2 linked regions of the Hydrogenispora ethanolica genome follow. The protein of the gene in region 1 interacts with the protein of each later gene in a pairwise test. Links are inferred from orthologs where the notes say so. Each region holds a gene or a part of one and is shown on either strand. Other genes may lie near its edges.

The links. Proteins that work in one complex are often made in the same cells at the same time.
Region 2: the proteins of ligA (region 1) and leuS interact in binary tests that used the Escherichia coli proteins (3 or more experiments, as listed by UniProt). The link is inferred for Hydrogenispora ethanolica from one-to-one orthologs.

The regions. Positions count from the first base shown.
Region 1 is NZ_SLUN01000011.1:118,876-124,250, forward strand. The notes cover bases 1,490-4,424. They hold ligA (NAD-dependent DNA ligase LigA), read right to left. Parts: upstream 4,010-4,424; coding sequence 1,970-4,009; downstream 1,490-1,969. Other genes in these bases: gatC (Asp-tRNA(Asn)/Glu-tRNA(Gln) amidotransferase subunit GatC), read right to left, coding at 1,490-1,683; EDC14_RS26770 (hypothetical protein), read right to left, coding at 4,203-4,364. In the rest of the region: Asp-tRNA(Asn)/Glu-tRNA(Gln) amidotransferase subunit GatA, read right to left, coding at 1-1,359; more of gatC, read right to left, coding at 1,393-1,489; EDC14_RS10835 (GNAT family N-acetyltransferase), read right to left, coding at 4,761-5,207. UniProt on the Escherichia coli protein: DNA ligase that catalyzes the formation of phosphodiester linkages between 5'-phosphoryl and 3'-hydroxyl groups in double-stranded DNA using NAD as a coenzyme and as the energy source for the reaction.
Region 2 is NZ_SLUN01000047.1:16,898-21,817, reverse strand. The notes cover bases 1,479-4,570. They hold leuS (leucine--tRNA ligase), read right to left. Parts: upstream 4,204-4,570; coding sequence 1,753-4,203; downstream 1,479-1,752. Other genes in these bases: rsfS (ribosome silencing factor), read right to left, coding at 4,462-4,570; spoIVB (SpoIVB peptidase), read right to left, coding at 1,479-1,625. Outside these bases: sporulation transcription factor Spo0A, read right to left, coding at 1-271; more of spoIVB, read right to left, coding at 360-1,478; more of rsfS, read right to left, coding at 4,571-4,794; bis(5'-nucleosyl)-tetraphosphatase (symmetrical) YqeK, read right to left, coding at 4,791-4,920.

The DNA.
Region 1 (5,375 bases):
GCCGATGGGCTTGCCCTGGTCAAAGCCACCCGGGAGCGACAGTCCAGGAATCCCCGCCATGTTGCAAGTGATGGTGCAGATATCCTCCAGATACATCTCCAGCGGGTCTTTGGTTTTGGATCCGATTTTGAAAGCTACTGAAGGAGCCGTCGGCGTCAGGATCAGATCGCAACTTTGAAACGCGCGGTTGAAATCCTCGCGGATCAGGGTCCGTACCTGTTGCGCCTTAAGGTAATAGGCGTCGTAATAACCGGAGCTCAAGGCATAGGTGCCGATCATGATGCGCCGTTTCACTTCCGGCCCGAATCCTTCCTTGCGGGTCTTCATGAACAGCGCCACCGAATCGGATACCTCCTCGGCGGTACGGTGCCCGTAACGGACCCCGTCATAGCGGGCCAGGTTGGAGCTGGCCTCGGCCGGGGCGATGATATAATACGTCGCCAAGGCGTATTGGGTATAGGGCAGCGATACATCGACTACTTCCGCGCCGAGATCCCGGAAAACGCGGACAGCGTCGTTAACCGCTTGCTGGACCGGAGCGCTGATGCCCTCTCCCAGATATTCCTGGGCCAGGCCGATGCGCAATCCTTTCACGTCCTGCTTCAGCGCTTGCAGATAGTCCGGAACCGGCTGGTCGATGCAGGTCGAATCGCGCTTGTCATATTGGGCGATGGCTTGTAACAGCAGCGCGCAGTCGGTTACATCCCGGGTAATCGGGCCGATCTGGTCCAGCGAAGAGGCGAAGGCGATCAAACCATAACGGGAGACCCGGCCGTAAGTAGGCTTTAAACCCACCACGCCGCAATAGGCGGCGGGCTGACGGATCGATCCGCCGGTGTCCGAACCCAAGGCCAGGGCGGCCTCGCCCGCCCGGACCGCCGCGGCCGAACCGCCGCTGGAACCGCCGGGAACCGCCTCCAGATCCCAGGGGTTGCGGGTGACAAAAAGCGCCGAGTTTTCGGTCGATGAACCCATCGCGAATTCGTCCAGGTTGGTCTTGCCGACGATGATCATCCCTGCGGCCTTCAGCCGTTCGATGACCATCGCGTCGTAAGCCGGTATGTAATTCTCCAGCATCTTGGAGGAGCAGGTTGTCCGCAGCCCGGCCGTGGAAATATTGTCTTTGACCGCGATCGGAATGCCGGCGAGCGGCGGCAGTTTTTCCCCCTTGGCCAGCCGCCGGTCGAGCTGCTCGGCCTGGGCCATCGCCTCCGCCTCGTTGAGCGTGACATACGCCCGGACCTTGGGATCCACCGCTTCAATGCGGCGGAAGAAATCCGCCGCCACTTCGGCCACTTTCAGGTCTTTATTGGATATTGCAGCGCTCAATTCATGAGCGGTCATCTCATAAGAAGCCAATTGGATAACCCCCTTTTAAAGTATGGCCGGTCCTTAATCCTCCAGGACTTTGGGCACCTTAAAGAAATTATCGATCCGGTCGGGGGCGTTTGCCAGGGCCAATTCCGGATCTAGCGACGGTTCCACCCGGTCGGAACGGAAAACATTGGTGACCGGGATGGCGTGAGCGGTCGGCTCAATTCCCTGCGTATCCAGCTGATTCAACTCTTCCACGAAATTAAGGATCTCATTGAGCTGCCCGGTGAATTCTTCCTTTTCAGCCTCGCTCAACTCCAGCCGGGCCAACCGCGCCACATGCTCCACTTCGGTTTTGGTAAGACGCATCGAACTCCCTCCATTGCTGTGAAAAATACGTTAGGATGGTTTCTATGTTATCATGATGGCAATTGCGTTTAAAATAATACCAATATTTTATCATTAAACGCGCCAAAAAAGATCAAATGGGTGCGAATCATTACATAAATTTTACCACTGCATCGCGAGCGCCAAGGCGCCGCGAAATCATCCAGAAATACCGGAATCCGGTTCATGCGAGAATGAGGCTTATCAGTAGTACGGAATACCAGCCCTGCCGGGAACGGGCCTTCCAGTCCGGCCGGAAAGAAAAAACTCAGCCGTGTTCCGGCGGGTTGGCGGAAGGTAGCTCCGCTGCGCCGGCCAACACCTGCTTGAAACCAGCTTCGTCCAGAATGGGAATCCCCAATTCCCGGGCCTTCTGGTATTTCGAGCCGGGGTCCTTCCCGACCACCAGCAGCGCGGTATTCTTGCTGACGCTTCCCGCCGCTTTGCCACCCTGCTTCCGGATGAGCTCCTCGATCTCGGAGCGGCTGAAGGTCTCCAGCGTCCCGGTGACCACCACCGTTTTGCCGGCCAGGACTTGCGCGGTTTCCTGCTCCTGGCCCGCTTCCACCGTGTTCAGCCCGAGCGCGGTCAGCTTCGCTACCAGTTCTCGGTTGTGCGTTTCCTGGAAATACTTCACCACGCTGGCGGCAATCTTGGGGCCGATCATCGGGATCGCCGTCAATTCGGCCTCGTCCGCCTGGCCCAGGTTTTCCAGGGTACCGAAATGAGCGGCCAGTTCCCGGGCGGCTCCCTCGCCCACGTGCCGGATGCCCAGGGCGAAGATCAACCGGGAAAGCTGGTTCTGCTTGGAGGCAGTGATCGCCTCGATCAGATTCTGGGCCGATTTGGCGCCGAAACGCTCCAACCCGACCAGATCCTCGACCTGCAGCCGGTAGAGATCCGCCACATCCCGGACCAGGCCGGCGGCGATCAGCTGGATCACAATGGCCTCGCCCAGCCCCTGAATATCCATGGCGTCCCTGGAGGCGAAATGGATGATTCCCTCCCGCAAGTGGGCGGGACAAGCGGAATTGATGCAGCGGACCACCGCTTCGCCCGATTCGCGGTAGAGCCCGGCGCCGCATTCCGGGCAGGATTTGGGCATTTCAAAAATCCGCTCGCTGCCGTCCCGCTTCTCCGGCAACGAGCGCACGATCTCCGGAATGACATCGCCCGCTTTCTGAATGATCACCCGGTCGCCGACACGGATATCCTTATCCCGCACATTGTCCTCATTATGTAACGTTGCCCGGCTGACGGTGGATCCGGCCACCCGCACCGGCTCCAGGAACGCCAGCGGCGTGACGGCGCCAGTCCGCCCGACATTGACCGCGATCTGCAGCACCCGGGTCTCAACCTGCTCCGCCGGGAACTTGAAGGCGATCTTGGAACGGGGCGCCTTGGCGGTCGAGCCCAGGCGAGCCTGGTCCGTCAGGGAATTAACTTTAACGACGATCCCGTCAATCTCGTAGGGCAATTCGGTGCGATGCTCCTCCCAATACCGGCAGAAGTCGATCACTTCCTCGATGTCGGCGCAGAGTTTGGCCGCGGGATTGGTGGTCAACCCGCACTCCCGAAGCAGGCCGAAGCCGTCCCACTGGCTTTTCGGGGCCTCGCTTTCCACATACAAGATATCATAAAAAAAAGCGTCCAGCGGCCGGCCGGCGGTGACTTGCGGATTCAGCTGGCGCAATGATCCGGCCGCCGCGTTGCGAGGATTGGCGAACCGTTCCTCCGGATCGCGGCCGGCGTTCAAAGCCTCGAAATCCGCTTTCCTGATATAGATCTCGCCCCGCGCACCCAGGGTGAGCGGCCGTTTCGGCAGCCGGAGCGGTATGGAGCGGATCGTCCTCACGTTGGCGGTGACATCCTCGCCCACTTCGCCGTCGCCCCGGGTGGCGGCCCGGAGCAATTGGCCGTCCTGGTACGTCAGGGCCACCGTCAGCCCGTCGATCTTCAACTCCGCGACATAGCGGAGCGTTTCCGCCTCGCCGAGCGCTTTTTTGACCCGCTCGTCGAACGCCCGCAGCTCCTCAGGACTGTAGGCATTGGCCAGGCTCAACAGGGGAACCCGGTGTCGGACCGATTCGAAGCCGGCCAGCGGCTGCCCGCCCACCCGTTGCGAGGGCGAGTCGGGCGTCAGATACTCCGGGTACTCCGTCTCCAGCTGAATCAGCCGGCGCATCAGCTCATCATACTCGAGGTCGCTGATCTCCGGGGCATCCTGGTTATAATAAAGCTCATTATGGTGTTCGATGGTTTTTCGTAACGCTTGGATCTGGTCGGCAACCGGAGCTGCGTCAGACATGAGAACCTCCTGGCGGGATTTGAATCCGGATTCCCGGCACTTCGGCGAACGGCCGTCCGCTCGGGCGCGCAAGGCCAAATTGGCTTGGGATGAAGAAAACCGTTTGAATGTAGTTATACATTTTTATTGAAAATCCTTCCCGCGGCACCTGAATTTATACCTGCCCATCCCGATTCTACGCTTTCGATCCCTCTCAACGGTTCAAGACATTCCGGAGCCGCCCCGGCGGCCGGGGCGGGGACAGCCGGCGGAGGATTATCCCTAAAAGGATCTGCGGCAGTCGTTGCCGCAGGCACTGCTCACGCCCAACGATCTGCGGCGGCCATTGCCGCAATTGCTTCTTCCCCCAAATCATCTATGGCACTCATCGCCGCAAATCATTTTTCTCCAAAATGATCCGCGGCAGTCGTCGCCGTAGATGCTTGCGCCACAAAATGATCTGCGGCAACTATCGCCGTCGTTGTTTCTTCTCCAAAATGAACTGCGGCGGTTATCGCCACAAGAACTTCCGCCGCGAAACGATGGCGGGTGGTCCTCCCCCATGGTGCGGATGTTGCAGAATGAGTGTGGCCGGCGTAGCCCGGCGGTTCCCGGTTTCTCAAAGCGCCGGCCGGTCCGGGAATACGGCGGGGCAAGGCCGGCTGTCCTGTCCATGGAAGCGGCGGACCGACCGTTTCGCTCCAAAAAAATAAACTAGCCTTTCAGCTAGTTGCAAAATCGGTATGACCCGTTAAGTGATCGTGTTTCCTTATCAGGTCGCCACCATTTGAGTTTTGCCGCGGAGTCCGCAACGTTCGTAAAATTTTTTGGCCCCGCTCTGCCAAAGATCGGTCGCTATCTCCAAGCCATGACAACGTTTCTCTTGAACCTTGCCTCTTACAAATTCGACCAAGGCCCGGCCGACGCCCCGGCCCCGGAACTCCTCGGTGACCACCAATTCCTGAATCGACGCCACCAAACCATGATGATGCAATACTTCCAGATAATACAAAGTGACAAAACCAATGACATTGTTATGAACCGTGGCGACAAACGCCTCGCGATCTTCACTCAGGAAGAAACTGTTGAAAATCCGCGCGAAATCACCTTCCGCATAACAAGGACCGGCTCCCGTCAGTTGACGGTACAACCGGTAAACCGGGCGATAATCATTCTCACTCAGCGGCCGAATCTGTAACCCATTCAAAATTAATCTCATCCTCACTCTCACCTCTTTTCTTTTCAAAATTTTCACCATTTGAGCGGGCAAATCTATCAAATTGACGTTTTTGGCACCATTTTCGTTCCGTCCAATAACTATCCGCTTCCGAAAACCGCCGAATCGTTCTCCCTGGGGAAATCGATCCGTCAATCTATGGTTCTATAC
Region 2 (4,920 bases), on another replicon or contig:
CCTGAGCAAAGGCGGAAAAAATGATAATTTTCGGTCGGTTCTTTAGTTGATTGGATTTCACCCATTGAAGTACAGCCAAGCCGTCAAGTTCAGGCATAATCATGTCTAAAAGTAAAACTTGAATTTCTTGTTGTTGCAAAATGGAAATGGCGTCTAAACCGGTATATCCTATCGCTACTACGTTGATCTCGGGTTTCGTTGAAAAATAATCCGATAACAACTGACAAAATTCCCGATTGTCATCAACTATCCCGATGTTAATCGCTTGCAAATGTTACACCCCCATTTTTTACTTTACTTCGCTATCCAATTCACAAATTCCTTTTTATGGGGTAATTTCAGCTAAAAAAAGAAGCATCCTAAGATGCTTTGGACATTTTCTTTGTTTTGCGGCTCATTTCTTGTACCATCCATTCTGCCAGGACCCCGTAACCCTTCGTTGGATCATTCACAAAAACATGGGTGACAGCCCCCACTAATTTACCGTTTTGAATGATCGGGCTTCCACTCATGCCTTGAATAATCCCCCCAGTCAAATTCAACAACCTCTTGTCCGTGACTTTAATGATTAACCCTTTATCTCTGGGACGATCCTGCGGGTAAACCTTAATAATTTCAATTTCGAATTTTTCAACCTTTGTTCCTTGAATGACTGTATATATTTCCGCCGCACCTTTTTTTATTTCAGAAAGATAAGCGACTGGAGTCGTTTGATCTTGGCTATGATTGAAATGAGGATACAAGGTTCCATAGATACCGAATTGGGTGTTTTTATTAATTTTCCCTATGGGGCTGGTATTAATATTAAACAGTCCAATCTTCTCCCCCGGTCGACCGGGGGTCCCCATTTTTAATCCAGTAATGTTCGCAACCACAATTTCTCCATTTTGAAAAGGGATCTCTTTTTTCCCGGCAAAATCCGAGATACGATGACCAAGCCCCGCAAACCGTCCAGACAGAGGGTCATAAAACGAAAGCGTACCCACTCCCGCAGCGGGATCTTCAATCAGAATGCCTAGCATATATTTTTTCTTCGAAAATCCGGTTGGGTTCTCCGCTAAAACAGGTCGGATCGGCAAGTGCATGACCAGCTCGTTTCTCTTAATGGTCAAAACGATTTTAGCTTGAGATTCCTGATACTTTTTTATTGCCTCCTCCACTTCTTCCACGACATTTACCGGTTTACCATCAAGTTCCAATATAATATCCCCCGGTTTAAGCCCGGCATCCCGGGCCGGTGAGCATTCCTTAGCCTCCTGATTTTTGAGGGATACTAATCCAACTACTACTACGCCGCGACTCGAATAAAGGACTCCTACTGATTGGCCTCCAGGAACCACTAGTAATGGTTTTTTGACAACAACATGAAAAGTTTTGATGGGAATGGCGCCTAACAATTTGAGTTGGAGATCGTAATGCCCTATCGTTCCAGAGCGAAAATGATCAGTTTTTTTTTGATGAAAACTGAGCGGATAGTGAATCGGAAGGTTTAATTTTTGACCGGGGCTTATTTGAATATATTTTGGAAAAGAGGTAGATTGAATATAGCTAATCACCATTAGATAACCGATAACGCAAACAAGGCAACCTATGATAATCGGTTTCAGTTTTTTGCCGGTTTTCAAATCTTCCACCTCGTCGTTGAAATACGAAAACTCCCTGATAAATTCCCCTTAGCGCTGGGGTTCTATTCAAACAAAAAAAACCCGGGTTGCCCCGGGCTTACTGTTTTGGTAATTGATTTTCGTATTTTTAGACGATAACAATATTGATTAAACGTCCTGGAACGATGATCACTTTCTTTACGGTCTTTCCTTCAGTAGCTTTGACTATGGTTGGATGATTTACGCCGATTTCACGCAATTCAGCTTCGCTGCTTCCCACAGCAACGACAACTTTTTCACGTATTTTACCGTTGACTTGTAGCACGATCTCCACTGTTTCCTCAGCTGCCAATTCCGGGTTCGATTCCGGCCATTTCTGGGAATGAATCGAGTAACCCAGGCCCAAACGGTTCCAAATCTCCTCCGTAATATGCGGCGCAGCGGGAGCCAAAAGCAGAAGAATCGCTTGTACCGCTTCATTCCAGGCCTCAGAGCCGTAAGTGTCCGCCTTATATTTGGCCATTACATTGGAAAATTCCATTAGTGCAGCAATATAGGTATTGAATGAAAAACCTTCCAAATCACGAGTCGCTTTCGCGATAGTTTGGTGGGTCTTGCGCCGTAATATTTTGGCGCTCTCTTCATTCTGGTTGGGACTCACCGGCTCTAAAGTCAAATCCCAAATTCGATTCATAAACCTGTACATTCCCTCGGCGCCTCGGCTATCCCAGGGTCCGCCCTGTTCCCAGCGCCAGCCAAACATTAAATACGTCCGGACCGCATCGGCGCCATATTTTTGGACCAAATCATCGGGTGCCACCACATTGCCGCGGGACTTACTCATTTTTTCGCTATCTTCGCCCAGAATGATCCCCTGATTTCTGAGTCTGAGCATGGGTTCGTCGAAATTGACCAAGCCGAGGTCCCGCATTGCTTTAGTAAAAAACCGAGTATAAATAAGATGCATACAAGCATGTTCGACTCCGCCGGTATACATATCGACCGGGAGCCAATATTCCGCTTCTTTCCTGTCGAACGGAATATCCCCTTGATAATACGGGCTTAAATAGGCATACTGATACCAGGAAGAACACATAAAAGTATCCATGGTATCGGTTTCTCTTTCTGCCGGACCGCCGCATTTCGGACACGTTGTCTTCCGGAACCCTTCATGATATCGAAGCGGCGACTCACCAGTCGGCAGAAATTCAGCGTCTTCCGGCAACAGCACCGGGAGATCCTTTTCTGGAACTGGGACAGTGCCACATTTTTCACAATACACAATAGGAATCGGAGCGCCCCAATAACGTTGACGGCTGATCAACCAGTCCCGTAAACGGTAATTGACTGCTTTAGTCCCGAGACCTTTTTCCTCGAGCCATCGAGTCACTAGAGATTTGGCGTCTTGCGCCAATGTACCGTTGAATTGACCGGAATTGACCAGCAAACCTTCTTCGACTCCCGTATAAGCACTGCTTAATGGTTCAGACCCCGACCAGCCCGGCGGGGCAATCACGATCTTCACCGGGAGTTGATACTTGGTTGCGAAGGCGAAATCTCGCTCATCATGGGCAGGAACCGCCATAATTGCGCCAGTACCATACCCCATCATAACATAATCGGCGATCCAGATAGGAACTCGTTCTCCATTCACCGGGTTAATGGCATAGGCTCCGGTAAACACCCCAGTTTTTTCCTTGGTCGTGGCCAAACGTTCAATTTCACTTTGCCGGCCGGCCTGTGCCACATACTCATTCACCAAATCTCGTTGATCGGGAGTCGTGATCTGTGCTACCAAAGGATGTTCCGGTGCGAGGACCATGAAGGTAACTCCCCAAAGCGTATCGGGACGGGTCGTAAAAATCTTAATCGGTTGGCCCGCTTCGGTATGAAAAACTACTTCCGCGCCTTCGCTGCGACCGATCCAATTTTGCTGCATGGTAATAACCCGTTCCGGCCATTCGATCTTCGAGAAATCCAATAACTCATCCGCGTAATCCGTAATCTTAAAGAACCATTGATTCAATTCTTTTTTGATCACCGGAGTATTACAGCGTTCACAATGACGGTCTTCGCCCCAAACCTGTTCCCGGGCCAGCGTAGTATTGCAAGAAGGACAAAAATCTACCGGCGAATAGCGGCGATAAGCTATCCCTTTTTCATAGAATTTCAAGAAGAACCATTGGGTCCAGCGGTAAAATCCGGGCAAGCAGGAAACTGCTTCCCGACGCCAATCGAATGTCGCCCCCATGGAGCGGAGCTGCATACGCATGTTCTCAATATTCTTGATGGTCCAGTGGAACGGGTGAATTTTTCGCTTGATGGCGGCATTTTCCGCCGGCAAGCCAAAAGCGTCGAAACCCATCGGAAACAACACGTTAAAGCCGGACATTCTTTTATATCGTGCGAAGGCGTCGGAGGGAGTAAAAGCATACCAATGGCCAATGTGGAGATCCCCGCTGGGATATGGAAGCATGGTGAGCGCATAGTATTTGGGTCGATCGTTACGAATATCCGATTGATATAAACCGTCTTCTTCCCATTTTTTTTGCCAACGCGGCTCAATTTCGAGATGATGATATTTCTCCACTTTTCCCATTGTAAATCCTCCTATAAAAAATAATACCCCGGCCACAGCCAGGGGCGAGCAATCCGCGGTACCACCCTGATTCGGTTCGAGGAACCCTTTCAAAGCCCGGTGACCCCGGGCGGGGCTAGCTCCCAGGCTGAGTTCAGTCTCCCTGGAGTGCCGATTCTCACCATGTACGGCTCTCTGAATCTCTGTAGAGAAACTTACTAGGCCTATTCGCAGCTAATATTCGTAAATCGATTTTTGAAGATATTTTCTTCTAATGGATCATAACACCAAAGGTTTAGCGTCATGCCAAAGATGTTCGAGAGCATAAAATTCCCGTTCTTCCTGGCGCAGGATATGGATGACGACTTCACCTAAATCCAATAAAATCCAGAGTCCTTCATGATAACCTTCTTTAAAAGGAAGCGGAACCCCTTCCTTCTGGAAGTGATCCAAAATATTATCGGCAATAGCCCGCACTTGAATCGGATTATTGCCGGAGCATACCAAAAAATAATCGGTAACGCCGGAAATGGCCCGCAGATCCAACAAAAGCGGATTGTGAGCCTTCTTCTCTTCCGCAGCTGCTTTGGCAATAGCTAAAATTTTATTCATTGAACTCCCTTAAACACTAATTCATTCCGACCCTCAACAGTTTTCGGATCGATTAAATAGCCCCGATTCACCACATAGCAAATTGTTTGATTATATACTCTCAACAGTAATTGATCGGCAGATAAC